Regions from separate parts of the Stenotrophomonas sp. CCNWLW162 genome, predicted to be linked through region 2. Evidence: riboswitches for the same ligand, from Rfam matches in the RefSeq annotation. Region 2 holds a riboswitch; the other holds the start of a gene.
What was found. Region 2 has a riboswitch for glycine ahead of V9K93_RS06790 (trimeric intracellular cation channel family protein). Riboswitches for the same ligand answer to the same signal wherever they lie in the genome.

Region 1: it holds a riboswitch for glycine, as region 2 does, so the genes downstream of both, gcvP (aminomethyl-transferring glycine dehydrogenase) here and V9K93_RS06790 (trimeric intracellular cation channel family protein) in region 2, are expected to answer to the same signal.

The regions. Positions count from the first base shown of each region.
Region 1 covers NZ_JBBCBL010000011.1:22,474-37,454, forward strand. The annotation lists gene V9K93_RS19550 (phosphoethanolamine transferase) at 1-731, shown strand, start outside; gene V9K93_RS19555 (M2 family metallopeptidase) at 1,339-3,303, shown strand; gene V9K93_RS19560 (hypothetical protein) at 3,423-3,815, opposite strand; gene V9K93_RS19565 (siderophore-interacting protein) at 3,886-4,782, opposite strand; gene V9K93_RS19570 (multidrug effflux MFS transporter) at 4,925-6,151, opposite strand; glycine riboswitch at 6,450-6,552, shown strand; gene gcvP (aminomethyl-transferring glycine dehydrogenase) at 6,615-9,482, shown strand; gene V9K93_RS19580 (VOC family protein) at 9,575-9,985, opposite strand; gene V9K93_RS19585 (amino acid permease) at 10,089-11,456, opposite strand; gene V9K93_RS19590 (AraC family transcriptional regulator) at 11,538-12,260, opposite strand; gene V9K93_RS19595 (catalase) at 12,378-14,474, shown strand; gene V9K93_RS19600 (histone H1-like repetitive region-containing protein) at 14,496-14,981, shown strand, end outside.
Region 2 covers NZ_JBBCBL010000002.1:380,461-395,441, forward strand. The annotation lists gene V9K93_RS06755 (hypothetical protein) at 1-801, opposite strand, end outside; gene V9K93_RS06760 (primosomal protein N') at 1,215-3,392, shown strand; gene V9K93_RS06765 (glutathione S-transferase family protein) at 3,481-4,101, opposite strand; gene V9K93_RS06770 (NYN domain-containing protein) at 4,226-5,005, opposite strand; gene V9K93_RS06775 (NAD(P)/FAD-dependent oxidoreductase) at 5,128-6,408, shown strand; gene V9K93_RS06780 (nuclear transport factor 2 family protein) at 6,450-6,881, opposite strand; gene V9K93_RS06785 (GIY-YIG nuclease family protein) at 6,954-7,211, opposite strand; glycine riboswitch at 7,252-7,341, shown strand; glycine riboswitch at 7,355-7,458, shown strand; gene V9K93_RS06790 (trimeric intracellular cation channel family protein) at 7,543-8,160, shown strand; gene V9K93_RS06795 (MdtA/MuxA family multidrug efflux RND transporter periplasmic adaptor subunit) at 8,445-9,611, shown strand; gene V9K93_RS06800 (multidrug efflux RND transporter permease subunit) at 9,608-12,742, shown strand; gene V9K93_RS06805 (efflux RND transporter permease subunit) at 12,739-14,981, shown strand, end outside.

The DNA.
Region 1 (14,981 bases), on a different contig from region 2:
AGAAGAAGATCCGCGCACACCAGTCGCTGCTGCACGTATTGAACCGCGCCGGCATCGCCCCGTTGTGGCGTGACAACCAGTCCGGCTGCAAGGGCGTGTGCGAGGGCCTGGACTTCCAGTCGCTGTCCGACGCGACCACACCGGGCCTGTGTGCCGATGGCCGCTGCATGGACGAGATCCTGTTGCAGGATCTGGCCGCCCAGGTACGTGCGAAACCGGGCGACCGGGTGGTGGTGCTGCATCAGCTGGGCAACCATGGCCCGGCCTACTTCGAGCGCTACCCACCGGCGTTCCGACGCTTCACCCCGACCTGCGACACCCGTGACATCGGCCGCTGCTCACGCGAAGAAATCACCAACAGCTACGACAACGCCGTGTTGTACACCGATCACTTCCTGACCAGGACCATCGGCACGTTGCAGGGCATGCAGGACTACGACTCGGCGATGATCTACCTGTCCGACCATGGCGAGTCGTTGGGCGAGAAGGGCCTGTTCCTGCACGGCGTGCCTTACGCGATCGCCCCGGCCGAACAGACCCGGGTGCCGATGACGATGTGGTTCTCGCAGGGCTTCGCCAGCAGCCGCGGATTGAACCTGCAGTGCCTGCGCGCACGTTCGGCAGCGTATACCGACCACGACAACCTGTTCCCGTCGGTGCTGGGTCTGATGCAGGTGAAGACATCGCTGTACGAGCGCGACCGTGACGTGTTCGCCAACTGCGAAGGTTGAGGGTTGTTCGGCAGGGCTTGCAGCCCTGCACCTGCAGAGGCAACGTCAACCGCAACGGCCGAAGCAACAGCAGAAGCGGGTTTCCCGAGGGGTGGCGGGGTGGGTCCGGTTGCGGGGGGCGCCGTAAATACATCCATGTAGGCCCGGTCGCCGCATCCATGCGGCTCACGCCCCCGCAACCGGCCCCACCCCGCCTTCGACAGTTTGCCGCGATCTGATGGAACGACCGTGGGGTCGGATCCGTTTTCCTGAGGAAAACGGATCCGACCCCATTTTGATTTTCGATACCTGACAGATGTGTCGACCAAGGTCGACACCCACCAACGGCCGCCGCGATCTGTCAGAGGTGGGGCGGTGTGGGCTTGCAGGACCGTTGGCGCCATGGATGGCGCCATCGAGCCCCCATGGATGGGTTTACGGCGTGTCCTGCAAGCCCACGCCGCCCCGCCATCCCACGGATAGCCCGCTTCTGCTGTTGCTTCGGCCGTTGCCGTTACTTCTGCGGGTGCAGGGCGCAGCCCTGCCGAACCCTACCGACTTCCGCCACTTGCGGTGGCAACGCCTGCCCACTAGCCTTCGGCGGTCGTTCACCACCCAAGGACCGCCCGTGAAACACCGTCATCTCCTGCTGGCCTCGGCAATCGCCGCCGCCACGCTGGCCCTGGCCGCCTGCAAGAAGGAAGCTGCGCCAGGCACCGACACCGCCAGCAGCAGCGCCCCGGCCGGCGAAACCGCCGACCAGTTCGTGGCCCGCATCAATGCCGAATTCAAGGCCGCCTACCCGGAGATGACCTCGGCGCAGTGGCTGTCCTCCACCTACATCAACAGTGATTCGGAACGCATCGCGGCCAAGGCCAACGAACGCTCACTGACCCAGCTCAACAGCTGGATCGAACAGGCCGCCAAGTTCGATGGCAAGCCGATGAGCGAGGACAGCAAGCGCGCGATCCACCTGCTGAAGCTGATGTCCTCGATGCCGGCACCCCGTGACCCGGCCAAGCTGGCAGAACTGACCCAGATCGCCACCCGCATGGAAGGCAGCTACGGTGCCGGCAAGTACTGCACCGACGCCAACGATCCCAACTCCTGCCGCCAGCTGGGCGAACTGGAGCAGGTGCTGGCGCGCAGCCGCGACTATGACCAGCAGCTCGATGCCTGGCAGGGCTGGCACAGCACCACCAAGAGCATGCGCGGCGACTACCAGAAGTTTGTCGGCCTGGTGAACGAAGGTGCCAAGGGCATGGGCTTCACCGATGCCGGGCAGATGTGGCGCAGCGGCTACGACATGCCGCCGGAGCAGATCGGCCCGGAAACCGACCGCCTGTGGGAGCAGGTCAAGCCGATGTACGAGCAGCTGCATTGCTATGCACGCGGCAAGCTGGACAAGACCTACGGCAAGGACAAGGCCGAAGTGGGCAACGGCCTGATCGCGGCGCATCTGCTGGGCAACATGTGGCAGCAGGACTGGTCGAACCTGTGGGACCAGCTGGAACCGTACCCGGGTGCCGGCAGCCTGGACATCACCGCTGCGCTTGAAAAGCAGTACCAGACCAACCTTAGCGCGGCGCTGGCCAAGGCCGGCAAGGATGCCAACGTAGCGGCGCAGTACAAGGCGCAGCGCGAGGCCGAACTGCGCACCGCCAAGCAGATGACCGAGCGCGCGCAGGACTTCTACGTGTCGCTGGGCATGCCGTCGCTGCCGCAGTCCTACTGGGAAAAAACCCAGTTCATCAAGCCCGATGACCGCGATGTGGTCTGCCACGCCAGCGCCTGGGACATGAACATGGAAGGCGACGTGCGCACCAAGATGTGCATCAAGCCGAACGAAGAGAACTTCACCACCATCTACCACGAGCTGGGCCACATCTATTACGACCTGGCCTACAACCCGCTGCCGCCGCTGTTCCAGGGCGGTGCCAACGATGGCTTCCATGAAGCAATCGGCGACACCATCGTGCTGGCGATGACGCCCAAGTACCTCAGCTCGATCGGCCTGGTCGATGCGCCGACCGAAAGCCGCGAGGCGGTCATCAACAACCAGATGCGCATGGCGCTGTCGGGTGTGTCGTTCCTGCCGTTCGGACTGATGATCGACCGCTGGCGCTGGGGCGTGTTCGATGGCTCCATCACCGCCGACAACTACAACAAGGCGTGGTGGGACCTGAAGGCCAAGTACCAGGGCGTGGCCCCGGCCAGCACCCGCGGCGAAGAGTTCTTCGATCCGGGCGCGAAGTACCACGTACCGGGCAACACTCCGTACACCCGCTACTTCCTGGCGCGCATCCTGCAGTTCCAGTTCTACAAGGGCCTGTGCGATGCCTCCGGCTACAAGGGCCCGCTGCATGAGTGCACCTTCTACGGCAACAAGGAAGCCGGCCAGAAGTACTGGGCGATGCTGAGCAAGGGTGCCAGCCAGCCGTGGCAGGCCACGCTGAAGGAACTGACCGGCACCGACAAGCTCGATGCCGGCCCGATGATCGAGTACTTCAGCCCGGTCAACGAATGGCTGAAGCAGCAGAACGAAGGCCAGATGTGCGGCTGGCAGGCCAACGCGGCCCCGGCGGCGAAATGAAAAAAGGGGCGGATCCGCGAGGATCCGCCCCTTTCTGGTAGTGCCGGCCGCTGTCCGGCAACTACGCGATGAAGACCCAACGGGCAGCCGGCCAGCGGCCGGCTCTACCGAAATGCCTGTCAGCTGTTCTTCTTCGCGGCCATCGCTGCGGCCAGTTCGGCCTTGAATTCCTCGAAGGTCTGGCCCTTTTCCTTCGCTTCGGCCTGCGCAGCATCACGCAGTGCATCCGAGTACACCAGGCGCACCGGCGTGCCGTTGCGTTCGTGCAGTTCGCCAGCCTGCATGATCAAGGCCAGCACCTGGGCAGCACTCTCGCTCTGGCCGGCGATGCGGCCATCCATGCCCAGCACCCATTCGCCATCGCGCCGGACGATACCGGCCAGCAGCGTGCGCTGCGGGTCGCGCAGTTCGGCATGCGGCTCCACCGGCGAGGCCTGCGCGGCTGCCTTGTTGGCGGCCTGCTTTTCCTGGCGACGGCGCTGGTCGCGGCGGATCTTGGAGCTGGTGGACATGATGCGGTACCGCTGCGAGGGGGGCGCAAGGATAACGCACCCCGCCCGCAGCACCGCTTCACGCCACCGCTCAGTCCAGCACTTTGCCGTGCCGCCAGTAGCCCATGAAGGTGATGGCGCGGCGGTCCAGCCCGCAGTCACGCACCAGATGGCGGCGGATCGCCATGACCGCACCCGCCTCGCCGGCCACCCAGGCATACAGCGGTCCGGCCACGCTGGCATCGGCCTGCTCCCACAGGATCTGCGCGTCGACATCGATCTCTTCCAGCGCATCGCCGGCAGCCACGCTCGAGGTCGCCGCCAGCCGTTCCTGGACCGCCTGCAGCAGCGGCTGGCCATAGGCGGCCTGCCCACGCGGCAACCACACCAGCTCGGCGGTGCCCGGCGCTTTCAACGGCACCGCGTCGCCGGCCTGGGCCACTTCCAGCAATGCCAGCGTGCGCGGCGGATCAGGCATGGCCGCCAGTTCCTCCAGGATGCCCGCCACCGCAGGCAACGCCGTCTCATCGGCCACCAGCAGTACCTGGCCGACACCGGCCGGCGGCTTCCATTCCCAACCTTCGCTGCTGTCGGCACAGTCGGCATCGGGGGCCAGCAGCACGACACGGTCACCCGGCCGCGCATGCATGGCCCAGCGCGAAGCGGGCCCGGTCACGCCGTGGATGACGAAATCAACGTCGACCTCGCCCTGCTCGGCACGCAGCTGGCGGATGGTGTAGGTGCGCATCGGCGGCCGCAGCTCATCAGGCAGGGCCCGGTAGCGCGGATACCAGTCCTCGCCGCTGGGCACCTGTGGCACCTCCTGGCCGGGCAAGGGGAAGAACACCTTGATCCGCTGGTCCGGGCCTTCGGTCTTCATCCGCGCCACGTCGGCACCGGTGAACACCATGCGGTCCAGGGAAGGGGAAAGAACGCGGCGCTCCTTCAGCGCCACCTCGAACAGGCGGTAGGTCTGCTGCGCAGCCATGGGGGTACCTCATGCGACGACATCGGATTGGCTGGCTGTCGTGCATCCACGCACCGGCTGGCTGGAATGCCCAGCCTAGTCCGGTTGTCCGCGGCTGCAAGGATGTGCCGGCATCCCCGCCAGCTCTACCCCTGCACGCTGCTCAATGACCCGTGCAGGCTGCCTGCGCCGCGCGCTCGCGCTGGTGTTCCCAGTACCAGAACACGAAGCCGGCGCCAAAGAACGCGGCCTGGCCCAGTGCCAGGTGCAGCGGGCTGGCGCTGAGCAGCGGCGACACCACGCCGGCCACCACGGTGCTGATCATCAGCTGCACGAAGGCCTGCAGCGAGGACGCCAGGCCACGCTGGTGCGGATACATGTCCAGCACCGCCAGCGCCAGGATCGGGAAGATCAGCGCCATGCCCATGCCGCCCAGGAAGATCGGCATCACCGCCCACGGCAGTGCGAACTGTGGTGCCAGGCCGACGTAGCCGATGTTCAGCAGCACCGACAGCGCACACAGGCCGAAACCGATGGAGACCTGTCGCGTAGGGCTGCTGTGCCCGGCCATGCGCCCGGACAGGAACGAGCCGGTGGTCATGCCGCCGATGGTGGGAATGAACAGCCAGGCGAAGCCGCCCTCGCCCAGGTGCAGGTGCTGCATCACGAACACCGGCGCCGAGGAGATGTACAGGAACACGCCACCGAAGCCGATGCTGCCGGCCAGCGCCAGGCGCAGGAAACGCGGATTGAAGCCGATGCGCACGTAGTCGCGCAGCAGCACGCGCGGTGACAACGGCACGCGCGCCTCGACCGGATGGGTTTCCGGCAGGTAGCGTGCGGTAGCCGCCAGCAGCACCAGCGCGAACACCACCAGGAACCAGAAGATCAACGGCCAGCCAGCGCCGCTGAGCAGGATCCAGCCACCGATGATCGGGGCGATTGCCGGAGCGATGCCGAACAGCATCGACACCTGGCTCATCAGCCGCTGTGCGTCATGGCCGTGGTACAGGTCGCGGATCACCGCTCGGCCGACGATCATGCCGACACCTGCCGACAGGCCCTGCAGTGCGCGGAACGCCAGCAGCGTGGTCAGGTCGGTAGACAATGCACAGCCCACCGAGGCGCCGACGAAGATCACCAGACCGCCGAGGATCACCCGCTTGCGGCCCCAGGCGTCGGACAGCGGTCCATGGGCCAGGCTCATCAGGCCGTAGAACAGCAGGTACACGCTGATGGTCTGCTGCACCGCCACTTCGTCCACCGCCAGGCGCTGGGCCAGCTGCGGGAACGCCGGGAAGATGGTGTCGATCGAGAACGGACCGAACATGGCCAGGCCAGCAAGCAGCAGGGCCATGCGGCGGGTGGAGGGAGCAACAGCGGCGGTCATGGAGAGGCGTCCGGCAGGGCCATGCGCGGCACGCACGGCGGGCGCCAGTCCCCTGAAACAGGGACAGCGCCAGATGAATTCGGGTATCCGCCCATCATAGGTGGGGATTGCGCCCCGCGCCATGCACGGATGCACAAAACGCACGGCCGGGCCATCGGCCATTCAGGCGCAGCGGCGCCTCCCGGGAGCGGCCGGCCGGCGCGCAACGGGCTATAATCGGCGGGCAACACGGTGGGAGAAGCGGAACACCGCTGCCGAAGGCGCAACGCCCGTAATCGCTCAGGCCCGATACCACCCGTAACAGAACTCTGGAGAGACCGGTTCAATCCGGCGCCGAAGGGGCAAGAAGCAGCGGTCCGCCGCGCTTTCAAACTCTCAGGCAAAAGGACAGAGGGGCGCCCCGCAGACCGCCGACCGGCGGCTTGTGCCCGTGCGTGTGCCCTTTCCTGACGGATCCTTCGCCATGTCCCAGAACACCCCTTCCCTGCGTGAGCTCGAGCATCATTCGGCCTTCGTCGAGCGCCACATCGGCCCCAACGATGCCGAGATCGCGCAGATGCTCGGCGTCATCGGCCACGCCTCGCTGGATGCGATGACCGATGCCATTGTGCCGGCCAAGATCAAGTCGCCGGCACCGCTGGCGCTGCCGGAGTCGATCACCGAAGTGCAGGCGCTGGCGAAGATCCGCGCGATCGCCGACAAGAACACCGTACTGCGCAGCTTCATCGGCCAGGGCTACTACGGCACCCACACGCCGAACGTGATCCTGCGCAACATCCTGGAAAACCCGGCCTGGTACACCGCCTACACCCCGTACCAGGCGGAAATCTCGCAGGGCCGCATGGAAGCGCTGATCAACTTCCAGACCCTGTGCGCCGACCTGACCGGCATGGAAATCGCCAACGCCTCGCTGCTGGACGAAGCGACCGCCGCCGCCGAAGCGATGACCCTGGCCAAGCGCTCGGCCAAGTCGAAGTCGGACACCTTCTTCGTGCACGACGCCGTACACCCGCAGACGCTGGAACTGCTGCGCACCCGCGCCGAACCGATGGGCATCGTGCTGCGCGTGGGCACGCCGGCCGAAGCGCTGGAAGCGGACGGCTTCGGCCTGCTGCTGCAGTACCCGGATACCTTCGGCCAGGTGGGCGATTACAAGGCGCTGGTCGATGCCGTGCACGCACGCGGCGGCCTGGTGGCGGTTGCCACCGACCTGCTGGCGCTGACCCTGCTGGCCGCCCCCGGCGAATGGGGCGCGGACATCGTCGTCGGCAACAGCCAGCGTTTCGGCGTGCCGTTCGGCTTCGGTGGCCCGCACGCTGCGTTCATGGCCTGCCGTGACGCCTACAAGCGTTCGATGCCGGGCCGCCTGATCGGCGTCTCGATCGACGCGCAGGGCAACCCGGCCTACCGCCTGACCCTGCAGACCCGCGAGCAGCACATCCGTCGCGAGAAGGCCACCTCCAACATCTGCACCGCGCAGGTGCTGCTGGCGGTGATGGCCTCGATGTATGCCGTCTACCACGGCCCGGAAGGCCTGACCCGCATCGCGCGCCGCACCCACCGCCTGGCTTCGATCCTGGCTGCGGCACTGCGCAAGGCCGGCGTGCAGGTCGGTGGTGACTTCTTCGACACCCTGCATGTCACCGGCGTGCACGCCGATGAGATCCACGCCAAGGCCCGTGCCGCCGGTTACAACCTGCGTGCGATCGACAGCGACTCGGTCGGCATCAGCCTGGACGAAACCACCACCCGCGCCGACATCGTGGCCGTGGCTGCCGTGTTCGGTGCCTCGCTGGACGTGGACGCACTGGATGCCAGCACCGCCGACGCACTGCCGGCCGGCCTGCTGCGCCAGTCTGAATTCCTGACCCACCCGGTGTTCAACACCCACCACAGCGAGCACGAGCTGCTGCGCTACCTGCGCTCGCTGGCCGACAAGGACCTGGCGATGGACCGCACGATGATCCCGCTGGGCTCGTGCACCATGAAGCTCAACGCCACCGCCGAGATGATTCCGGTGACCTGGCCGGAGTTCTCGCAGATCCATCCGCTGGTGCCGGCCGACCAGGCGCTGGGCTACAAGGAACTGATCGACTCGCTGGAAGCGATGCTGGTCGAATGCACCGGCTACGACGCAGTGAGCCTGCAGCCGAACTCCGGCGCGCAGGGCGAGTATGCCGGCCTGCTGGCGATCCGTGCCTACCACCGTTCGCGCGGCGAAGACCATCGTGACATCTGCCTTATCCCGGACTCGGCGCACGGCACCAACCCGGCCTCGGCGCAGATGTGCGGCATGAAGGTGGTGGTGACCAAGACCGACGCCAACGGCAACGTCGACGTCGAGGACATCCGCCTCAACGCCGAGAAGTACAGCGACCGCCTGGCCGCGATCATGATGACCTACCCGTCCACGCACGGCGTGTTCGAGGAAGAAGTGGTGGAGATCTGCGAGATCATCCACAAGCACGGCGGCCAGGTGTACACCGACGGTGCCAACATGAACGCTCTGGTCGGCGTGGCCAAGCCGGGCAAGTGGGGTTCGGACGTTTCCCACCTGAACCTGCACAAGACCTTCTGCATCCCGCACGGCGGCGGCGGCCCGGGCGTTGGCCCGTGCGCGGTCAAGGAGCACCTGGCGCCGTTCCTGCCGGGCAAGCTGGGGGACCACGGCCCGGTCGGCATGGTCAGCGCGGCCAGCTTCGGCAGCGCCTCGATCCTGCCGATCAGCTGGATGTACATCGCGATGATGGGTACCGAAGGCCTGCGCAAGGCCACCCAGGTCGCCCAGCTCAACGCCAACTACATCGCCAAGCGCCTGGCTCCGCACTTCAAGACCCTGTACACCGGCCGCAACGGCCTGGTGGCACACGAGTGCATCCTGGACGTGCGCCCGCTGGAGAAGACCAGCGGCATCGGTGCCGAAGACGTGGCCAAGCGCCTGATCGACTTCGGCTTCCATGCCCCGACGCTGAGCTTCCCGGTGGCCGGCACGCTGATGGTCGAGCCGACCGAGAGCGAATCGCTGCATGAGCTGGATCGCTTCATCGACGCGATGATCCAGATCCGCGAAGAGATCACCGCGATCGAAGACGGCCGCCTGGACCGCGAGGACAACCCGCTGAAGAACGCGCCGCATACCGCGACCGCGGTGACCGCCAGCGAGTGGACCCACGCCTACCCGCGTGAACTGGCTGCGTTCCCGCTGCCGAGCCTGAAGCTGCAGAAGTACTGGCCGCCGGTGGCTCGCGTCGACAACGTGTACGGCGACAAGAACGTGATGTGCGCCTGTATCCCGGTCGATGCCTACAAGGATGATGAAGTCGAGGCTTGATTCCTCGCTGCATCGGTAAAGAAAACGGCCCGCGCAAGCGGGCCGTTTTCATAAGGGCGTATGGACCAAGGCCCACACCCACAAACATCCGGTCACGGGTCCGGCATCTGCCCCAGGCTCAACTGCCACGACACGCCGAAGCGATCCTGCACCCAGCCATAGCGGTTGCTGAAGTCATAGTCGCCCACCGGCATCAGCCAGTGGCCACCCTCGCCCAGCACCCGCGCGGCACGCTCGAACTGTTCGGCGCCGGAGCACTCCACGAACAGCGAGATCGACGGCGAGAAGGTGAAATCGTGCACGTCCAGACTGTCAAAGCACAGGTAATGGGTGCCGCCGAGCAGGAAGATGGCCTGGCGCACCTGCCCCGGCACGCCCGCTCCCGGGCCTTCCGGGTGGCGCTGCAGGGCCAGCAGGCGGAAATCGGCGAAGGCTTCGGCGTACAGGGCCAGGGCGGCCTCAGCCTGGCCGGTGAACATCAGGAAGGGGCGACTGCGCAGCATGCGGTACTCCTGGTCGACGGGCCGCTGGCGGCCCACGCGATCAGGATGGCACGGCGGATGTGCAGCCCCCGTGGTAGTGCCGGCCGCTGGCCGGCAGCTTCAGTCACGCCTCGCGCATGCGCCGTGCGATGGCACTGCCGGCGGCGATCGTGGCGGTCAGCGCCACCATCGACAGGAACTGCAGCCGGGTATGCGACTCGCTCAGCAGCAGGCCGAAGATCAGTGCCAGGATGCCCAGCGCACAGACGGTCAGCCATGGGAAACCGGCCATGCGGAACGGCAGGCGGGTGCCGAGGCGGTCGGCGCGGCGGCGCAGCACCAACTGCGAGACCAGCGACAGCGTCCACACCAGCAGGCAGGTGGAACCGACGATGTTCAGCAGCACCGGCAGTACGCGGTCCGGGAACAGCAGCTCCATCACCGTGGCGGCAAAGCCGAACAGCACGCTGGCCAGCACGGCGATCACCGGCACCTGGCGCGGGTCGGTCCAGCCGAGCACGGCCGGCGCTTCACGACGCTGCGCCAGCGAATACATCATGCGCGAGGCGCCGTAGAGGTTGGCATTGAGCGCCGACAGCAGCGCGATCACGGCGATCAGGGTGATGGCCGTACCTGCGCCCGGGATGCGGGCGATATCCAGCACCGCAGCGAACGGCGACTTCAGCGCCTCGCTGGTCCACGGCACCACGGCGATGATCACGCTCAGGGAACCGATGTAGAACACCAGGATGCGCCAGGCCACGGTGCGGATGGCACGGGCGATGCTGCGCTCGGGATCTTCGGTTTCGGCTGCGGCGACCGCCACGATCTCGGTGCCGCCAAAGGCAAAAACGACAACCAGCAGTGCCGCGCCAATACCGGCCAGCCCCTTCGGCGCGAAGCCGCCATGCTCGGTGAAGTTGCTCAGGCCCGGCGAGGCCACCTGCGGCAGCCAGCCCATCAGCAGCGCCACGCCGATGGCGATGAAGGCCAGGATCGCCGCCACCTTGAGGATGGCGAACCAGAATTCGAACTCGCCGAAGTTCTTCACTCCGAGCAGGTTGATCGCGGTGAAGAACAGCATGAAGGCCAGTGCCGCCATCGGCACCGGTATCACCGGCCAGACCGAGGCCAGCAGCCCGGCTGCACCGACGGCCTCGGCGGCGATCACGATCACCAGCTGCACCCACCACAGCCAGCCCACGGTAGCGCCGGCGGTAGCGCCCATGGCGTCGGCCGCATATACCGAGAACGCACCACTGGTCGGTTTGGCCGCCGCCATTTCGCCCAGCGCGTTCATTACGATGATCACCAGCGCGCCAGCCACCAGATACGACACCAGCACCGCCGGACCGGCCGCCTGCACACCCACGCCCGAGCCGAGGAACAGGCCGGCGCCGATGGCGCTGCCCAGGCCCATCATGATCAGCTGGCGGGGCTTGAGCGAGTGCCCGAGGCGGGACGGCGAAGCGGTCGGAATCGAGTTGGGCATCGGCAGGGCTGGCGGCGGCTACAGGGGCGACACCTTACCCTGTCCCATGCCCACGGGGATAGGCGCAGCGCAGCAGGCGGCTCAGGCCAGCGCTGGCTCGCCGACGTTCCCACCGATACGGGCGCGATAGGCGCGCGGCGAGAAACCGGTTTCAGCCTTGAACTTGCGGGTAAAGGCGCTCTGGTCGCTGAAACCGCAGGCCTGGCCGATGCAGGCGATGCTGTCGTCGCCGTGCAGCAGGTGCATGGCCATCTGGATCCGCAGCCGGGTCAGCACCTGCTGCGGGGTCATCTGGAACACCTTGCGGAAACTGCGTTCAAGCTTGGACAGCGAGAAGCCGGTGATGTCCAGCAGGGTCTGCATGCGTACGTTCTCGGCGTAGTGCGCATTGAGGTGGGCCAGGGCCAGTCGCAGCTGCTCGTACTGGGTGCCCAGGCTGTCCTTCTGGCCGAGGTCGCGGGAAATGCCGATCAGACCCTCGATGGCCCCATCAACCACCAGCGGGCGCTTGCAGGTCAGGCACCAGCCCGGTTCGCGGTTGGCGAACAGGTGCAGCTCCATAAGGTTCTCGATCACCTCGCCGGACAGCACACGGGCGTCCTGGTCGACGTAGTCCGCACTGAGGCCGGTCGGGTAGATCTCGGCCGCGGTACGGCCGATCACGTCCTTGCGCGCACGCAGGCCCAGCCGTCGCAGCATGGTCTGGTTGACGTAGGTGTAGCGGCCCTGGCGGTCCTTCATGAAGAACAGCACGTCCGGAATGGCGTCGAACAGGGCTTCGATGTCGGCGGGCTCGACTCGCATGCGGCAAGCATACCCGAGCCGCCGATTTCCCTGCGCGTTCACCCCCAGGGGACTGTGGATTAACGCCACCCGCGCCAGTGTCCGGAGTCTGCCCCTACCCGCTCCAGGAGAACCTCCATGGCCGCCAGCAAGCCGACCGGCAAGCGCGCTCCCGCCACTCCCTCCGCCGACCGTGACAGCCGCGGCCAGGGCGATGAACTGCATCAGCTGGCAGGAGGCGCCCATCCGGTACTGACCAGCAACCAGGGCATCCCGGTCGCCGACAACCAGAATTCCCTGCGCCAGGGGCCGCGTGGGCCGACCTTGCTGGAAGACTTCCTGCTGCGCGAGAAGATCACCCACTTCGACCACGAACGCATTCCCGAGCGCATCGTCCACGCGCGCGGTTCGGCTGCCCACGGCTTCTTCGAACTGACCCGGTCGCTGGGCAAGGTGACCCGGGCGAAGATCCTCACCGAAGTCGGGGTGAAGACGCCGGTGTTCACCCGCTTCTCCACGGTTGCCGGCGGCGCAGGCTCGGTCGACACCCCGCGCGACGTGCGCGGCTTCGCGGTGAAGTTCTACACCAGGGAAGGCAACTGGGACCTGGTCGGCAACAACATTCCGGTGTTCTTCATCCAGGATGCGATCAAGTTCCCCGACCTGATCCATGCGGTGAAGATGGAACCGGACCGCGCGTTCCCGCAGGCGGCCAGCGCGCACGATACGTTCTGGGATTTCGTCTCGCTGATGCCCGAGTCGATGCACATGATCATGTGGGCGATGAGTGACCGCACGATCCCGCGCTCGCTGCGCACCATCGAAGGCTTCGGCATCCACAGCTTCCGCCTGCTGGATGAGGAAGGAAATTCCACCTTCGTCAAGTTCCATTGGCGTCCGAAGCTGGGGCTGCAGTCCACGATCTGGGATGAGGCGCTGAAGCTGCAGGCCGCCGACAACGATTTCCACCGCCGCGACCTGTTCGAGGCGATCCAGCGCGGCGACTTCCCCGAGTGGGAGCTGGCCGTGCAGCTGTTCACCGAAAAACAGGCCGATGGCTTCCCGTTCGACCACCTGGACCCGACCAAGATCATCCCCGAGTCGCTGGTGCCGCTGCAGGTGATCGGACGCATGGTGCTGGACCGCTGGCCGGACAACTTCTTCGCCGAGACCGAGCAGGTTGCCTTCTGCCCGGCCAACGTGCCGCCGGGCATCGATTTCAGCAACGACCCGCTGCTGCAGGGGCGGCTGTTCTCCTATCTGGATACCCAGCTGATCCGCCTGGGCGGACCGAACTTCAACCAGATTCCGATCAACGCACCGAAGTGCCCGTTCGCCAACCACCAGCGCGATGGCCACATGCAGATGCAGGTGCCGAAGGGGCGCGTGGCCTACGACCCCAGCTCGCTGCAGGAAGACAGCCCTCGCGAGACGCCTGCCGGTTTCCGCAGCCACGCCAGCGCCGATGATGGGCGCAAGGGCCGCACCCGCGCGGAGAGCTTTGCCGACCACTACAGCCAGGCGCGGATGTTCTTCCGCAGCCTGGAAAAACCGGAACAGGCGCACCTGGCCTCGGCGCTGGTGTTCGAGCTGTCGAAGGTGGAAACCGAGAAGGTGCGCGTGCGCACCGTCAGCCATCTGCGCAACATCGACGAAGGCCTGGCCAAGCGCGTGGCCGACGGGCTGGCACTGGGCACCCTGCCCGCCCCGGCACCGACGGCAACCCCTGCACAGGACCTGCCCGCCGCACCCGAGGTGCGCGTGATCGGCCGCAACAAGCCCCTGCTGCAGGGGCGCTGCATCGGCATCCTGTTCGACGAGGGCTCCGATGCACGGGTGATCGCCACTCTGCGCAAGTCCGCCGAAAAGGCCGGCGCCAGCGTCAAGCTGGTCGCGCCGAAAATTGGCGGTGCCACGCTCAGCGACGGCAAAACGCAGGCCGCCGATGGACAGCTGGCCGGTACCCCGTCGGTGGTGTTCGACGCAGTGGCGGTCGTGCTGAGTGCCGACGCCGGCAAGGCCTTGGCCAAGGAAGCGGCAGCCATGGGCTTTGTCAGCGATGCCTGGGCGCACCTGAAAGCCATCGCCAGTGACGAAGGCGCACAGGCCCTGTTGAAGGCAGCGCGCGTCGGCAACGATGCCGGCACCCTGGAGGCCGAGGACAGCAAGGCCTTCCTCGCCGCTGCCGCCACCCGCCAGTGGGCACGCGAGCCGAAGCTGCGCCTGCTGGCCTGATCATCCAACAGGAGAATCCCCATGCCTCGTGGTGACAAATCCGCCTATACCGACAAGCAGAAGCGCCAGGCCGAGCATATCGAAGAGAGTGAGCGCGAACGCGGTGCCAGTGAAGGCACCGCCGAGCGAATCGCCTGGGCCACCGTGAACAAGCAGGATGGTGGTGGCAAGCGCAGCGGCAGCGCGCGCAAGGCGGCGGAAAAGGCGCCAGCGAAGAAGGCCGCTGTGAAGAAGACTACTACGAAGAAGTCGACTGCCAAGAAACCGGCTGAGAAAAAGTCGTCCGTGAAAAAGTCGCCTGCGAAGAAGTCTGCTGCGAAAAGGACGGTTGCAAAGAGGGCGCCTGCATCCAGCACGGCGAAGAAAGCCGTTCCCAAAAAGGCGCCCGTCAAGAAGGCTACCGCCGCAACCCGCAGCGCCGCCGCCAAGAAGGCGGCGGCTACCCGTACCCGAAAGACAGCGGCACGCAAGACCGCAGCGAAAAAGGCTGCCCGAACGCGGAGCAGA
Region 2 (14,981 bases):
AACCTTGCTCGGCGGCAGCGCCTCCACCGTGACCGGACCGGCATCGCCCACCACCCCTTCCGGCAGCGGTGCATCGCTGCCGAGCACACGGCCCTGCCAATGGCGCCAGCCCAGCGCGGCGGCCAGCAGCACCGCCACGGTCAGCAACAGGATCAGCGGACCGCGCCAGCGCGGCTTGGCATTCGCACGGCGGCGCTTGCCGTTGGCGGCCGCGCGCTCGTCACGCTGCGGTGCACGCCAGCTGGAGGTCGGGGTTTCACTGTTGGCGGCCGGTGCGGCCGGTTGTTGCAGCTGCTGCAGGCGCTTGGCCGGCAGGTCACGGATGCGCAGCTGCACCTGCTCGGCCAGCTGCCGCCAGGCCGAGGCATCAGGCTGGCCATGGGTATCGCGCGGGCAGGCATCGGCCAGCAATTGCTGGTAGCCGGCCTCGTCCTGGTCGAGCACGCGCATGGCAATGCCTTCATCCAGACTACCGCCTACCCGCAGCAACAGCGCCAGGCGTGGCAGTGGCCCCATCTCACCCAGCGCAGCCAATGGCGGTGCCCACTGGCCGCCCAGCGGTTCGCGTAGCGCCTGGCGCTGGCCCAGCAGGGTCCAGAAGCGGGTCGGCCATTGCGCCATGGGCAGGTCGCTGGCGACGGCGGCAAAGGCGCGCATCACCGCCACCAGGGTCTGTTCGGCACGGGCGGCTTCACCGCACTGCAGTTCAGCCACCACCAGGGCACGGCGTTCGACGCCACGCAGGAACGCCGACAGCGCGCCGGCCGCGGTCGAGGAAACAGGGGCGGGCACAGCCGTCATCGGTTACTCCAAAGGTCTGCCGGCATGATAGCGGCAGGCCATCGGCGCCCGGCAGGACTTGCGCCCGCAGGTACTTCGTGCTGCAGGTTGTGCACAGCACCACGGCCCTCGCACGGGAAACTGCGGCATCCAGCTGAATTCACTCTGTTTCAGCAATGTTTCACACTTAAGTTATTGATTTTACTTGACTTTGAAGTGTGGCTATTTTTTGACCAACCCAAGCGTGAGGCCGTCGCCATCGGCCTCCCGCGCGCCCGCCGACCGTTAACGCACAGTCTTATCCACAGAACATGTGGATAAGACTGAATCTCCAATGGACACCGATATTTAGGTGACATTTATGATTCAACGGGCGTCGCCCGGGCGCCTTCGCGCCTGCCATCCGCGTGCGCATGGCCCGTTACACTGGCCCGATGCTTTCACCGATTCCGACCCTGCAGGTCGCCCTGCCCGTCCCCCTGCCCCGCCTGTTCGACTACCTGTCGCCGGAGGGTGAGGCTCCCGCGGTGGCGGTTGGCTGCCGCCTGAAGGTGCCATTCGGCAACCGCGAGCTGGTCGGCGTGGTGGCCGGCCACGGCCAGACCGACGACGGCCAGGGCCTGCGCCAGGCGCTGGCGTGGTGCGACCCGCAGCCGCTGCTGCAGGGCGAGCTGTGGCAGAGCCTGCAGTGGCTGTCGCGCTATACCCATGCGCCGCTGGGCGAGGTGCTTAGCACCGCCCTGCCTGGCCCGCTGCGCCATGGTGAAGCCCTGCCCGATACCCATCACTGGGGCTGGCAACTGACCGCCGAAGGACACCTGCAGCGCGGGAAGCTGCGCGCTGGCAGCCGCCCCCGGCAACTGGCCGAGCTGCTGGCCGAGGCCACAGTGGACGAAGACGTGCTGGGTGAACGCATGCAGGACTGGCGCACCGCTGCGCGCAGCCTGGCCAAGCGTGAGCTGGCCGAGCGCGTCGCCCTGAGTGTGGCCCCGCAACACGCGCAACCGCTGCCCGGCCCCACCCTCAATCCGGACCAGGCCGAGGCCGTGGCCGCGATCAACGCCACCGAGGGTTTCCAGCCGTTCCTGCTGGATGGCGTGACCGGCAGCGGCAAGACCGAGGTGTACCTGCAGGCGATCATCCATTGCCTGGCACAGGGCAAGCAGGCGCTGGTGCTGGTGCCGGAAATCGGCCTGACTCCGCAGACCCTGGCACGCTTTCGCGGCCGTCTCGGCATCGCCGTGCACGCGCTGCACTCGGGGTTGAATGACAACGAGCGCGCGCGCGTCTGGGCGGCCGCCTCTCGCGGTGAAGCTCGGGTCATCGTCGGCACCCGCTCGGCGGTGTTCACGCCATTGCCGCAAGCCGGCCTGCTGATCGTTGACGAGGAACACGACGGCAGCTACAAGCAGCAGGACGGCATCCGCTATCACGCGCGCGATTTCGCTCTGGTGCGGGCCAAGGCATTGGGCATCCCGGTGCTGCTGGGCAGCGCCACGCCGTCGCTGGAAACCCTGCACAACGCCTATGCCGGGCGCTACACCCACCTGCGCCTGAAGCAGCGTGCCGGCGACGCACGGCCACCGCGCGTGCGCATCCTGGATGTACGCAAACGGCCGCTGCATGACGGTTTGTCGGCCGACGTACTGGCCGGCATCGGCGAGCATCTCAAGCGCGGCCAGCAGGTGCTGGTATTCAAGAACCGCCGCGGTTACGCGCCGGTGCTGCTGTGCCATGACTGCGGCTGGACCGCGCCCTGCAACCGCTGCGATGCTCCGATGACCGTGCATGGTGGCGGTCGTCGCCTGCAATGCCACCACTGCGGTGCGCGGCAACCGGCACCGCTGGCCTGCCCGGCCTGCGGCAGCCTGGCGCTGCAGCCGCAGGGTATCGGCACCGAACGCCTGGAAGAGCACCTCACTGCGGCCTTCGCCGAATTCCCGGTGGTGCGCATCGACCGCGGCACCACGTCGCGACGCGACGCGCTGGAACAGCAGCTGGCGAAACTGGGCGATCAGCCCGGCATCCTGGTCGGCACGCAGATCCTGGCCAAGGGCCACGACCTGCCCAAGCTGACTCTGGTGGTGGTGGTGGGCATCGACGAAGGGCTGTTCTCGGCCGACTTCCGTGCCAGTGAAAAACTGGCACAGCAGCTGATCCAGGTCGCTGGCCGCGCCGGCCGCGCACGCGATCCCGGCGAAGTCTGGCTGCAGACCCACCATCCCGGGCATCCGTTGCTGGAAACGCTGGTGAGCGGCGGCTACCACCCGTTCGCGCAGGCCGAGTTGAACCAGCGCGAGGCGGCTGGATTCCCACCGTTCGCGCACCTGGCGTTGATGCGCGCCGAAGCCCAGCAGGTGGAGCACGCCAATGCCTTCCTGCTGGCCGCGCGGCAATTGCTGGGCGAACAGAACGCGGTCGAGGCCTACGGGCCGATGCCGGCGCCGATGCCGCGCCGCGCCGGCTACCAGCGCACCCAGCTGCTGCTGTCTGCGCTGCAGCGGCCGCCGTTGCATGGCGTGCTTTCGCACTTGGTGCCGCAGTTGTACGCGCTGCCGGAAGCACGCAAGGTGCGCTGGTCGCTGGACGTGGATCCGACGGATCTGTATTGAGGGCACGCGGACGGTAGCGCCGGGCCATGCCCGGCGGATTCTGCGCGCACCGCGTCCGCCGGGCATGGCCCGGCGCTACCGTTTCCGCTTACGTCAGCGGCGACATCACGCCGCGCTGGTACGCCGGGCGTTCGCGCAGGCGCGCGTACCAGTCGGCCAGGTGCGGCAGTTCCGGGCGCTGGATCGGCAGTTCGAACCACGCGTAGATCAGCGAGCCGAGTGGGATGTCACCCATCGCGAACGTCTCGCCCGACAGCCACGGCTGCCTGGCCAGCGTGGCGTCAGCCATCGCCAGGTAGTCACCGGCACGCACGATGGCGGCGTTGATCCGTGCTTCGTCGCGGTCCGCCTGGGCGGTGCGCATGATGCCCCAGATCAGGTCGGTGTACAGCGGCGCCATCCGCGATGTGCTCCAGTCCATCCACTTCTCGGCCTGGGCGCGTTCCATCGGGTCCTCGGCGTACAGCGTGCCCAGCGCGTAACGCGCGCTCAGGTAGCGCACGATGGCGTTCGATTCCCACAGCGGCAGGCCGTGGTCCTCGATCACCGGCACCAGGCTGTTGGGATTCATCGCCTGGTATTCCGGCGTCTGCGTGCCGCCGTGGCTGCCACCGACTTCGATGGACTCATACGGCAGGCCGATCTCCTCGGCGCACCACAGCACCTTGCGGACGTTGCTGGAATTGCGACGGCCCCAGATCTTCAACATGCGGGTTTTCCTTGCTGGCAATGCGAGCGGCAACGATACGCCTGATCGGCATGCGGATGTGCGAGTGGCATGACTCCCTCGCGCACCCGCCGGGCATGGCCCGGCGCTACCGGTTCTTCTGGCGCTACCGGTTCTTCTTCGGCAGCGCGCGCACGTAGGAGGACTTGCCGTCCTTTTTCAGCTCGAACAGGCCAATCGCGGCCAGCAGGTCGCTGAGCTTGCCGTAACCGTAGTTGCGCGGGTCGAACGAGGCCTGGTTGCCGATCTGGCTGCCGACCGGGCCCAGGTGCGACCAGCCATCCTCGCCCTCGGCCGAGGACACCGCGCGTCGCAGCATCTTCACCAGACGCGTATCGCTGCGCATTTCCGCGCCGCTCTTGCGCGGACGCGCATCGTCGTTGGCCACCGGCTCGTTCGGTGCCTGTTCGTTCGATGACTGTTCCGCATCCTGCACGCTGGCATGAGTCTGCCCCAACGCCTCCAGATAGGTGAACTTCGAGCAGGCGTTGACGAACGGCTCCGGCGTCTTCTTTTCGCCGAAGCCATAGACCTTCACGCCATCGGTCAGCAGGCGCATCACCATCGGGGTGAAATCGGCATCGCTGGACACGATGGCGAAGCCATCCAGATTGCGCGCGTACAGCAGGTCCATGGCATCGATCACCATCGCCATGTCCGAAGCATTCTTGCCCTTGCTGTAGGCGAACTGCTGGATCGGACGGATCGCGTACTCGTGCAGCACCGCCTCCCATCCCTTCAACCGTGGGCTCTTCCAGTTGCCATAGGCACGGCGAACGTTGGCCACGCCGTAGCGGGCGACTTCGGCCAGGACCTCGTCGATTTTCGATGCCGGCGCATTGTCGGCGTCGATCAACAGGGCGATGCGCTTTTCCGGTTCGCTCATGGATTCCTCGCGGGCGGTTGCCTGAACCCGAGTATCGCCGATCCGCGCGGGCGCTGACGTGACAACCGCCTGCCGTGCGAAGATGCCAAGCGCTTCCCCCATGCCCCCACTGGAGTGAGTCGATGAGTCGCGAGCGCGTTCCCCACCTGGTTGTTGTCGGCGGCGGTTTTGCCGGTCTCTGGGCCACCCGTGCCCTGGCCCGCGAGCGCATACGCATCACCCTGGTCGACCGCCGCAACCACCATCTGTTCCAGCCGCTGCTGTACCAGGTGGCCACCGCCGGCCTGTCCGCGCCGGATATCGCCGCACCGCTGCGCCACATCCTCGGCCACCAGCGCAATGTGGAAGTCCGTCTCGGCGAAGTGGTCACCATCGACAAGCAGGCCCGACAGATCCGCATGGCCGATGGCAGCACGCTGGACTACGACACCCTGCTGCTGGCCACAGGCGCCACCCACGCCTACTTCGGCAACGACCAGTGGGCCGATGATGCCCCCGGCCTGAAGACCCTGGACGATGCCATCGCGCTGCGCCGCAAGCTGTTGCTGGCGTTCGAACGTGCCGAGGCCGAACCGGACCCGGCGAAGAAGGCGGCGTGGCTGAGCTTCGCCGTGGTCGGCGGTGGCCCCACCGGTGTTGAACTGGCAGGCACCCTGGCAGAGATCGCACGGCATACGCTGCGCAACGAGTTCCGCCATATCGATCCGGCCAGCGCCAAGGTGCGGCTGGTCGAAGCTGGCCCACGCGTGTTGTCTTCGTTCCCGGAAGTGCTTTCGCTGAAGGCACGCCGACAACTGGAGAAACTGGGCGTGGAAGTGCTGACCGGCACCCCGGTGAGCGACATCGACAGCCAGGGCTTCAAGCTCGGCGATCAATTCGTGCCGGCACGCACGGTGGTATGGGCCGCCGGTGTGGCTGCTTCACCGCTGGCGCGTACACTGGACGTGCCGCTGGACCGCGCCGGCCGCGTGCAGGTGCAACCCGACCTGACACTGCCTGGCCATCCGGAGCTGTTCGTGGCCGGCGATCTGGCCGTGCTGAACCAGGCCAACGGCAAGCCGGTACCCGGCGTTGCGCCCGCCGCCAAGCAGATGGGCAAGTACGTGGCCGAGGTGCTCCGCGCGCGCCTGCACGACAAGCCGGCGCCAGGTCCCTTCAAGTACGCCGACTTCGGCAACCTCGCCACCATCGGCCGCATGGCTGCAATCGTGCACTTGGGCAGGCTGCAGCTCTCGGGCATCCTCGCCTGGTGGTTCTGGCTGGCCGCGCACGTGTTCTTCCTGATCGGTTTCCGCAACCGCATCGTGGTGCTGCTGAACTGGGCCGTGGCGTACTGGAGCTACCAGCGCAGCGCGCGCATCATCTTCGGTGATGACCAGGAAGACCGGCGGCCGAGGCGCTAGGGCCGCACGCATGTTCCTGTAGAGCCGAGCCCATGCTCGGCTCACGGCGCCTTCGGCTTCGGGTACCACAGCGCGTTGACGATCACCCAGCGCTGCTCGAAGCGGCCCATGTGGAAGTAGTCGACGAACCACGGGGTTTCCAGCCGCACCGATGCGGCGTTGCCGGTCACGTCCAGCACCGTGCAGCGGCGATCCCATTGATCTTTCGGGGTCTTCAACGCGCCCTGCTTCGTCAACGCAACCAGCTCTTCCTTCGACATCCGGCGCAGGCCCAGGCGTTCGTCCGGTGTATCACCGAGCACCGCACGTTTGGCCAGGTCCGGATGCAGGGAACGGGCGACGCGCTGCGGGTCGGCCTCCAGCTGGCCATCCACGTAGTCATGGCAGGTGGCTTCGATGGCTGCGATCGTGGCGGCGTCGGCGGCAGGGCTTGCTGCTGCGGAAAGTGCGAACAACAGGGCAACGGTGGACATCCGGGTCTCCAGCGCTGAAGGCTGGGCGATCATGGCATGGCCGGATGCGCCCCATCCACGCATGGCGTGGATCTACTGCAACAGCCAGGCCAGTTTGCGTTCGCGCGGCTGCCGCTTGAGCTCCCATTCGGCACGTGAGGCCGCTGCTCGGTCCGGGTACTCGCGCACCGCCAGGACCCGCAGTGGTGGCCGCGACCGGGTGTAACGCGCGCCCTTTCCGGCCTGGTGGGCAGCGAAACGCGCGTCCACGTCGGTGCTGATGCCGGCGTAGTAGCTGCCATCGCGGCATTCGAGCAGGTACAGGAACCACGGGCGGAGGGACGGTGCCATGCCCGGATTATGCCGTGCTGCACTGCAGCGGATATACTGGCGCCCGAATGCAGGAGAGAGGCGCCGCGCTGGCGCCCGCCGAAGGCGCAGGCTCCCATGATCGCTCAGGCCGGTGGGCTGGAATCCCACCAACCATGCATTCGACTCGCCGAGCTGGAGAGAGGTCACCGGGCACGCCCGGGACGATCCGCCGAAGGGGCACGCGGCCCATGCCGCTGAACTCTCAGGCAAAAGGACAGCGGGAGCGGCACCGGTCATCGTCATCCCGTCATTGCGCAGGCAATGGCGATAGTGGCGCATGGCCGGCCCCACCGCGCCCGGAGCCTGTCCCATGCTGTTGTCCATCATCTACCTGATCGCTATTTCCGCCGAAGCCATGACCGGCGCGCTGTCCGCCGGCCGCCGCCGCATGGACCTGTTCGGTGTGGTCATGATCGCCTGCGTCACCGCCCTCGGCGGCGGATCACTGCGCGACATCCTGCTCGGCCACTATCCGCTGGGCTGGGTGAAGCATCCCGAGTACCTGGGCTTCACCGTGTGTGCGGCGCTGATCGCCACCTGGGTCGCACGCTGGATGCACCACTTCCGCCGCACCTTCCTGGTGCTCGATGGCCTGGGCCTGATCGCCTTCACCCTGATCGGCTGCTCGATCGCACGTGAGGCCGGCCATGCCATGCCGATCGTGCTGATTGCCGGCATGCTGACAGGCGCCTTCGGCGGCGTGCTGCGCGACATCCTCTGCAACGAGGTGCCGCTGATCTTCCAGAAAGAGCTGTACGCGATCATCGCGCTGCTGACCGGCGCGGCCTACCTGTTGCTGCTGCACTGGGGCGTGGCCGACGCTACCGCGATCCTGTGCTGCCTGGGCGGCGGCTTCGCGCTGCGCCTGCTGGCGATCCACTACCGCTGGGAAATGCCGAAGTTCGTCTATCACGACGAAGTGCATTGATTGCTTGATGGTAGTGCCGGCCGCTGACCGGAAACACGGCGCACGCCCGCAGATTCCAGCCGGTTGCAGGCCAGCGGCCGGCACTACCGATTGCGTTGCATGACGTTGGTCATGCGGCATTGGCCAGGGTGATTGGCTACCATTGTCGCCCCGTCGCTGCCGCGACGGCATCCAGCCACGCCGCGCCCGCGGCCCCGCCAGACACTCCCTCCCCGCTGCCCGTGGTGCCGTGAACGCACCGACGGGCCCGCATGTCCCTGCGCGCGCAGGGCGCAGGATGCCCCATGTCTGTCGCCGAAAACTCCCGCTTCCGTCGTGCCCGCCCGTTGCTGATCATGCTGGGCGTTGCCCTTGCCGGCGGCCTGCTGTGGGGGTTCTGGCCACGCACGGAGGCCGGTGCCGGCGACGATGCACCCGGCAAGACGGTACCCGTGCGCATCGCCCGCGCCAGCGCCGAGCCGCTGGTACTGCGCCTGAAGGCGGTCGGTACGGTCACGCCGCTGCACAGCGTGGTGGTACGCAGCCGTGTGGATGGCGAACTGCTGCGACTGCATTTCCAGGAAGGCCAGCAGGTGAAGGCCGGCGATCTGCTGGCGCAGATCGACCCGCGCCCGTATGAAGTGAAGCTGGCGCAGGCCAAGGGCACCCAGCAACAGAACCTGGCCGAGCTGGAGAACGCCGAGCGCCAGCTGCAGCGCTACCGCGAACTGCAGAAGCAGAACTACGTGTCCGGGCAGGAACTGAGCGACCAGCAGAGCAAGGTGCGCCAGCTGCAGGGCCGCCGCCTCAGCGATCAGGCGTCTGTTGACGAGGCGCGCCTGCAGCTGCAGTACACCCGCATCACCGCACCGGTCAGTGGCCGCGTCGGGCTGCGCCGGTTGGACGTGGGCAACCTGGTACGCGCCAGCGATGCCGAAGGCCTGGTGACGCTGGCACAGACCGCACCGATCAGCGTTCTGTTCACCGTGCCCGAACCCGAGCTGCCGGCGCTGCTCGATGCCGTGCAGGTGCAACCGGCGCTGGCAGTGGAAACCTGGGACCGCGAAGAAGGCCGGCAGCTTGCCAGTGGCGCGCTGTCCAGTGTCGACAACCGCATCGATACCGCCACTGGCACGCTGAAACTGCGTGCGCACTTCGACAACCACGATCTGGCGCTGTTCCCCAACCAGTTCGTCAACGTCCGCCTGCAACTGGGCGAGCAGCGCGCGCTGCTGATTCCCGATGCCGCCGTGCAGTTCGGCAGCCAGGGCAACTACGTGCATATCGTCGACAAGGACAACAAGGCACAGCGCCGCAACGTGGTGCTCGGTCCGGCCGACGATGGACGCGTGGCCGTGCGCTCCGGACTGGTGGCCGGCGACCAGGTGGTGATCGAAGGCATCGACGGGCTGGAAGACGGCACGGCGGTGGAGATCATCACCGAGGAGGCCGCGATCAAGGCCGGCGCATGAATCTCTCGCGCCCGTTCATCCTGCGCCCGGTCGCAACGACTCTCCTGATGGTGGCGTTGCTGCTGTCCGGTGTACTGGCCTACCGCCTGCTGCCGGTGGCCGCACTGCCGCAGGTCGACTATCCGATCATCCAGATCACAACGCTGTATCCGGGGGCCAGCCCGGAACTGACCACACGCACCATCACCGCGCCGCTGGAACGCCAGCTCGGGCAGATTCCCGGTCTGAAACAACTGTCGTCGACCAGTTCCGGCGGCGCCTCGGTCATTACCCTGCAGTTCGGGCTGGAGGTGTCGCTGGGCGTGGCCGAGCAGGACGTGCAGGCCGCCATCAACGCGGCAGGCAGCTTCCTTCCCGGAGACCTGCCGGTACCGCCGGTGTACCGCAAGGTCAACCCGGCCGACACACCGATCCTGACATTGGCGGTGACCTCGCAGGGACTGTCGCTGCCGCAGGTGCACGATCTGGTCGATACGCGCATTGCCCAGCGTCTGGCGCAGCTGCCCGGCGTCGGGCTGGTCAGCCTGGCCGGCGGCCAGCGCCCTGCAGTGCGCATCCAGGTCAATCCAGCGGCACTGGCCGCCAACGGCCTGGGCATGGACCACATCCGTACCGCGATTGCTGCGGCCAACGTCAACCTGCCCAAGGGCAGCTTCGATGGCCCGATCCGAGCGGTGATGCTCGACGCCAACGATCAGATGCGCAGCGTGGCCGAATACCGCGCGCTGGTACTGGCCTGGCGTGACGGCGCGCCACTACGGCTGGGCGATGTGGCCACCATCAGCGATGGCGCTGAGAACCGACAGCTGGCCGCCTGGAGCGGCACTACGCCGGCAGTTCTGGTGAACATCCAGCGCCAGCCCGGTGCCAACGTGATCGCCGTGGTCGAGCAGGTGCGAGCATTGCTGCCGCAGCTGCAGACCACGCTGCCGGCCGGCGTGCAGATGGACGTGCTGAGTGACCGCACCGAATCGATCCGCGCGTCGGTGCGCGGCGTGCAGAAGGAACTGGTGCTGGCCATCGCGCTGGTGGTGCTGGTCACCTGGGTGTTCCTGCGCAATCTGCCGGCCACACTGATTCCCAGCGTTGCAGTGCCGCTGTCGCTGGTCGGCACCTTCTCGGTGATGCTGCTGGCCGGCTATTCGCTCAACAACCTCACGCTGATGGCACTGACCATCGCCACCGGCTTCGTGGTGGACGACGCCATCGTGATGCTGGAGAACATCGCCCGCCATCTGGAGGACGGCGAAAGCCCCCGCGAGGCGGCGCTCAGGGGTGCAGCGGAAATCGGCTTCACTCTGGTCTCCTTGACGGTCTCGCTGATCGCGGTACTGATCCCGCTGCTGTTCATGGCCGACCTGGTGGGCGCGCTGTTCCATGAGTTCGCGGTGACGCTGGCGGTAGCCATCGGCATCTCGCTGCTGGTCTCGCTGACGCTGACGCCGATGCTGTGCGCGCGCTTCCTGAAGCCGCATGCGAAGGGGTCAGAGCCCCACGGGGATCTGACCCCGGTCCAGGGGTCGGATCCAGCCAGGGCTCCGACCCCAAAACAAGATGTCTTCGACCGCGTCATCACCCTTTACGACCGCCAGCTGCGCTGGGTGCTGCAGCGCCAGCCGCTGATGCTGCTGGCCACGGTGGCGACGCTGGCACTGACCGTAGCGCTGTACTTCGCCGTGCCCAAGGGTTTCTTCCCGGTGCAGGATGCCGGCCTGGTGCAAGGCATCAGCGAGGCACCACAGGCTATCTCGTTCCAGGCCATGCGCGAGCGCCAGCAGGCGCTGGCGGCGGCCATCGAAGCCGACGAGGCAGTGGCCAGCGTCTCGTCCTACATCGGCGTGGACGGCAACAACGCCACGCTCAACACCGGCCGCCTGCTGATCGAACTGAAACCGCATGGCGACCGCGACGGTGCCGCCGTCGTGATGGAACGGCTGCAGCAGCGCGTGGCGAAGATTCCCGGCATCACCCTGTACCTGCAACCGGTGCAGGAACTGGGCATCGAAGACCGCATCAGCCGCAACCAGTACCAGTTCACCCTGACCACGCCGGATCTGGAAGCGCTGGAAAGCTGGACACCGAAGCTTCTGCAGGCCTTGCGCCAGTCGCCGGCGCTGCGTGATGTGTCCAGCGATCTGCAGATGCAGGGGCGGCAGGCGCGCGTGGCGATCGACCGCGATGCGGCGGCGCGCCTGGGCGTAAGCGTGGAAGCGGTAGCCGATGCCCTGTACGACGCCTATGGGCAGCGCCAGATTTCAACCATCTTCACCCAGGCCAGCCAATACCGGGTGGTGCTGGAAGCCGATCCGTCGCGCCAGCCGGGACCGGAAGCCATCACCGGCCTGCGCGTGCGCAACAGCGCCGGGCAGACCGTGCCGCTGGGTTCGGTAGCGCGTGTAGAGGTGGGTCCGTCCGCGCTGCTGCGCAATCACGTGGGCCAGTTCCCGGCGGCTACGCTTTCGTTCAATCTTGCCCCGGGCGCTTCGCTGGGCGAAGCGGTGGATGCCGTGCTCGCCGCGCGCGCGCAGGTGAATCTGCCGCAGAGCATCGAACTTCGCCTGCAGGGCGCGGCGGCCGCCTTCAGCAGCTCGCTATCGTCCACGTTGTGGCTGATCCTGGCGGCCGTGGTAGTGATGTACATCGTGCTGGGCGTGCTCTACGAGAGCTTCATCCATCCCATCACCATCCTGTCCACCCTGCCCTCGGCCACCGTGGGTGCATTGGCCGCACTGTGGCTGAGCGGACGCAGCCTGGATCTGATCGCGGTGATCGGCATCGTGCTGCTGATCGGGCTGGTGAAGAAGAACGCGATCATGATGATCGACTTCGCGCTGGACGCGCAGCGCACACGCGGCATGTCACCACGCGAGGCGATCCATCAGGCCGCGCTGCTGCGCTTCCGGCCGATCCTGATGACCACGCTGGCCGCACTGTTCGGCGCGGTACCGCTGATGCTGGCCAGCGGTTCCGGCGCCGAGCTGCGGCAGCCACTGGGCTGGGTGATGGTGGGCGGACTGCTGGTCAGCCAGGTATTGACGCTGTTCACCACGCCGGTGATCTACCTGGCCTTCGACCGCCTGCAGCGTGGCCGTGCAGCGGCCCCGACGGGCGCTGACGAGGCACGCGCGTGACCCCCATCGCGCGCCTGGCGCAGGCCTGCGTGCAGCGCCCGGTAGCAACGATCCTGCTGGCGGTGGCACTGGTGCTGGCCGGCCTGCTGGCGCTGCGGCTGTTGCCGGTGGCGCCGCTGCCACAGGTGGACTACCCAGCCATTGAAGTCAGTGCCAGCCTGCCCGGCGCCTCGCCCGAATCGATGGCCGCCACCGTGGCCACGCCGTTGGAGCGTGCGCTGGGCAGCCTGCCCGGCATCTCGCGCATCGATTCGGCCAGCACCCAGGGCCAGACCCAGATCGAACTGAAGTTCGTGCTCGGCCGTGATATCGATGAGGCCGCACGTGAAGTGCAGGCCGCGATCAACCTCGCTCGCGGCCAGCTGCCCAGTGGCATGCCGGGCATGCCGCAGTACCGCAAGGTGAATCCTTCGCAGGCACCGATCCTGGCACTGGCACTGACTTCGGACACGCGCTCGCCAGGCCAGCTGTATGACCTGGCCTCCACCGTGCTGGCGCAGAAGCTGTCGCAGGTACCAGGCGTGGGCGAAGTGCAGGTGGGCGGCAGTGCCTTGCCGGCAGTGCGTGTGTCGCTGGATCCGAACGCACTGAACCACGCCGGGCTGGCGCTGGAAGACGTAGCCCAGGTCATCGCCCGCGCCAATGCGGTGCGCCCGTTGGGTGCGGTGGGGGATGCGCACCAGCAGTGGCAGCTGGAAGCGCCGCTGCAACTGCGCCAGGCCGCGCAGTATCGCGAGTTGGCTCTGAAGGTGAGCGACGACCGCACGCTGCGGCTGGGCGATGTAGCCGCCGTTGCCGATGGCGTGGAGGACCGCTATGCCAGCGGCTTCCACAACGAACGCCCGGCCGTGCTGCTGATCGTCAGCCGCCAACCCGGCGCCAACATCATCGCTACCGTCGATGCCATCCAGGCGCAGCTGCCCCAGCTGCATGCACTGCTGCCCTCCGGCGTGGACATGCGGCTGGTGATGGACCGCTCGCCGGTAATCCGCGCCACCCTGCATGAGGCAGAGGTCACCCTGGTGCTGGCGATCGTATTGGTGGTGCTGGTGGTGCTGGCCTTCCTCGGCCACTGGCGTGCTGCACTGGTGCCCAGCGTGGCGATCCCGGTGGTGCTGTTCGGTACGCTGGCGCTGATCGCGCTGATGGGCTTCTCGCTCAACACGCTCTCGCTGATGGCGTTGATTGTCGCGGCGGTGCTGGTGGTGGACGATGCCATCGTGGTGCTGGAGAACATCGCCCGCCATCGCGAACTCGGCGCGGACCGCTGGCAGGCGGCGGTGCGTGGCGCATCGGAAGTCGGTGCCACGCTGCTGTCGATGAACGTTGCACTGGCCGTGGTGTTCGTCGCCATCCTGTTCCTGGATGACTTCGTCGAACGCCTGTTCCGCGAATTCTCGCTGACCCTGGTGGCGGCAATGACGGTCTCCGTGCTGGTCGCGCTGAGCCTGGTTCCGATGCTGTGTGCACGATTGTTCGTGGATGCCGCGCAGCAACCCTCGCGTTGGCAGCGCGGCAGCAATGCACTGTTCGAGCGCGTGCGCGGCGCTTACCTGCGCACGCTGCAGGCCAGCCTGCGCCGGCTGCGCTGGCCGTTGCTGGCCTTCGTTGCAGTCATCGCGCTCAACACGTGGCTGTTCCAGCAGGTGCCCAAGGGCATCGTGCCCAAGCAGGACACCGCGCAGCTGCGCGGCTTCGCCCGTGGCGATGACGGCCTGTCCTTCCAGGCCATGCAACCGAAGATCGATGCGTACAGGAAGCTGTTGCTGTCCGACCCGGCCATTGAGGACATCATCGGCTACATCGGTGGCAGCAACGGGGTCAACAACGCCTTCATCATGATCAAGATGAAGCCTCTGGCCGAGCGAAAGGTCTCCAGCCAGGAGGTGATTGACCGCCTGCGCGCGCGGCTGCCCAAGCTGCCCGGCGGCAATCTCTATCTGTGGGTGGACCAGGACATCCGCCTGGAGGGCGCAGGCAGCAGTGGCAAGTACGAGTTCCAGCTGCTGTCGGCCGATACAGCACCGCTGCGCGAATGGGCGCCGAAGGTGGCTGCCGCGCTGCGTGGCCTGCCCGAACTGGTGGACGTGGAAGCACAGGGCGAAGCAGGCATGCGCCAGGTGATGCTGGACATCGACCGCGAAGCAGCCGCGCGCCACGGCGTGGACCTGCGCACGGTGGCCAACATGCTCAACAACTCCTTCAGCCAGCGCCAGGTCGCCACGCTGTACGACAGCCT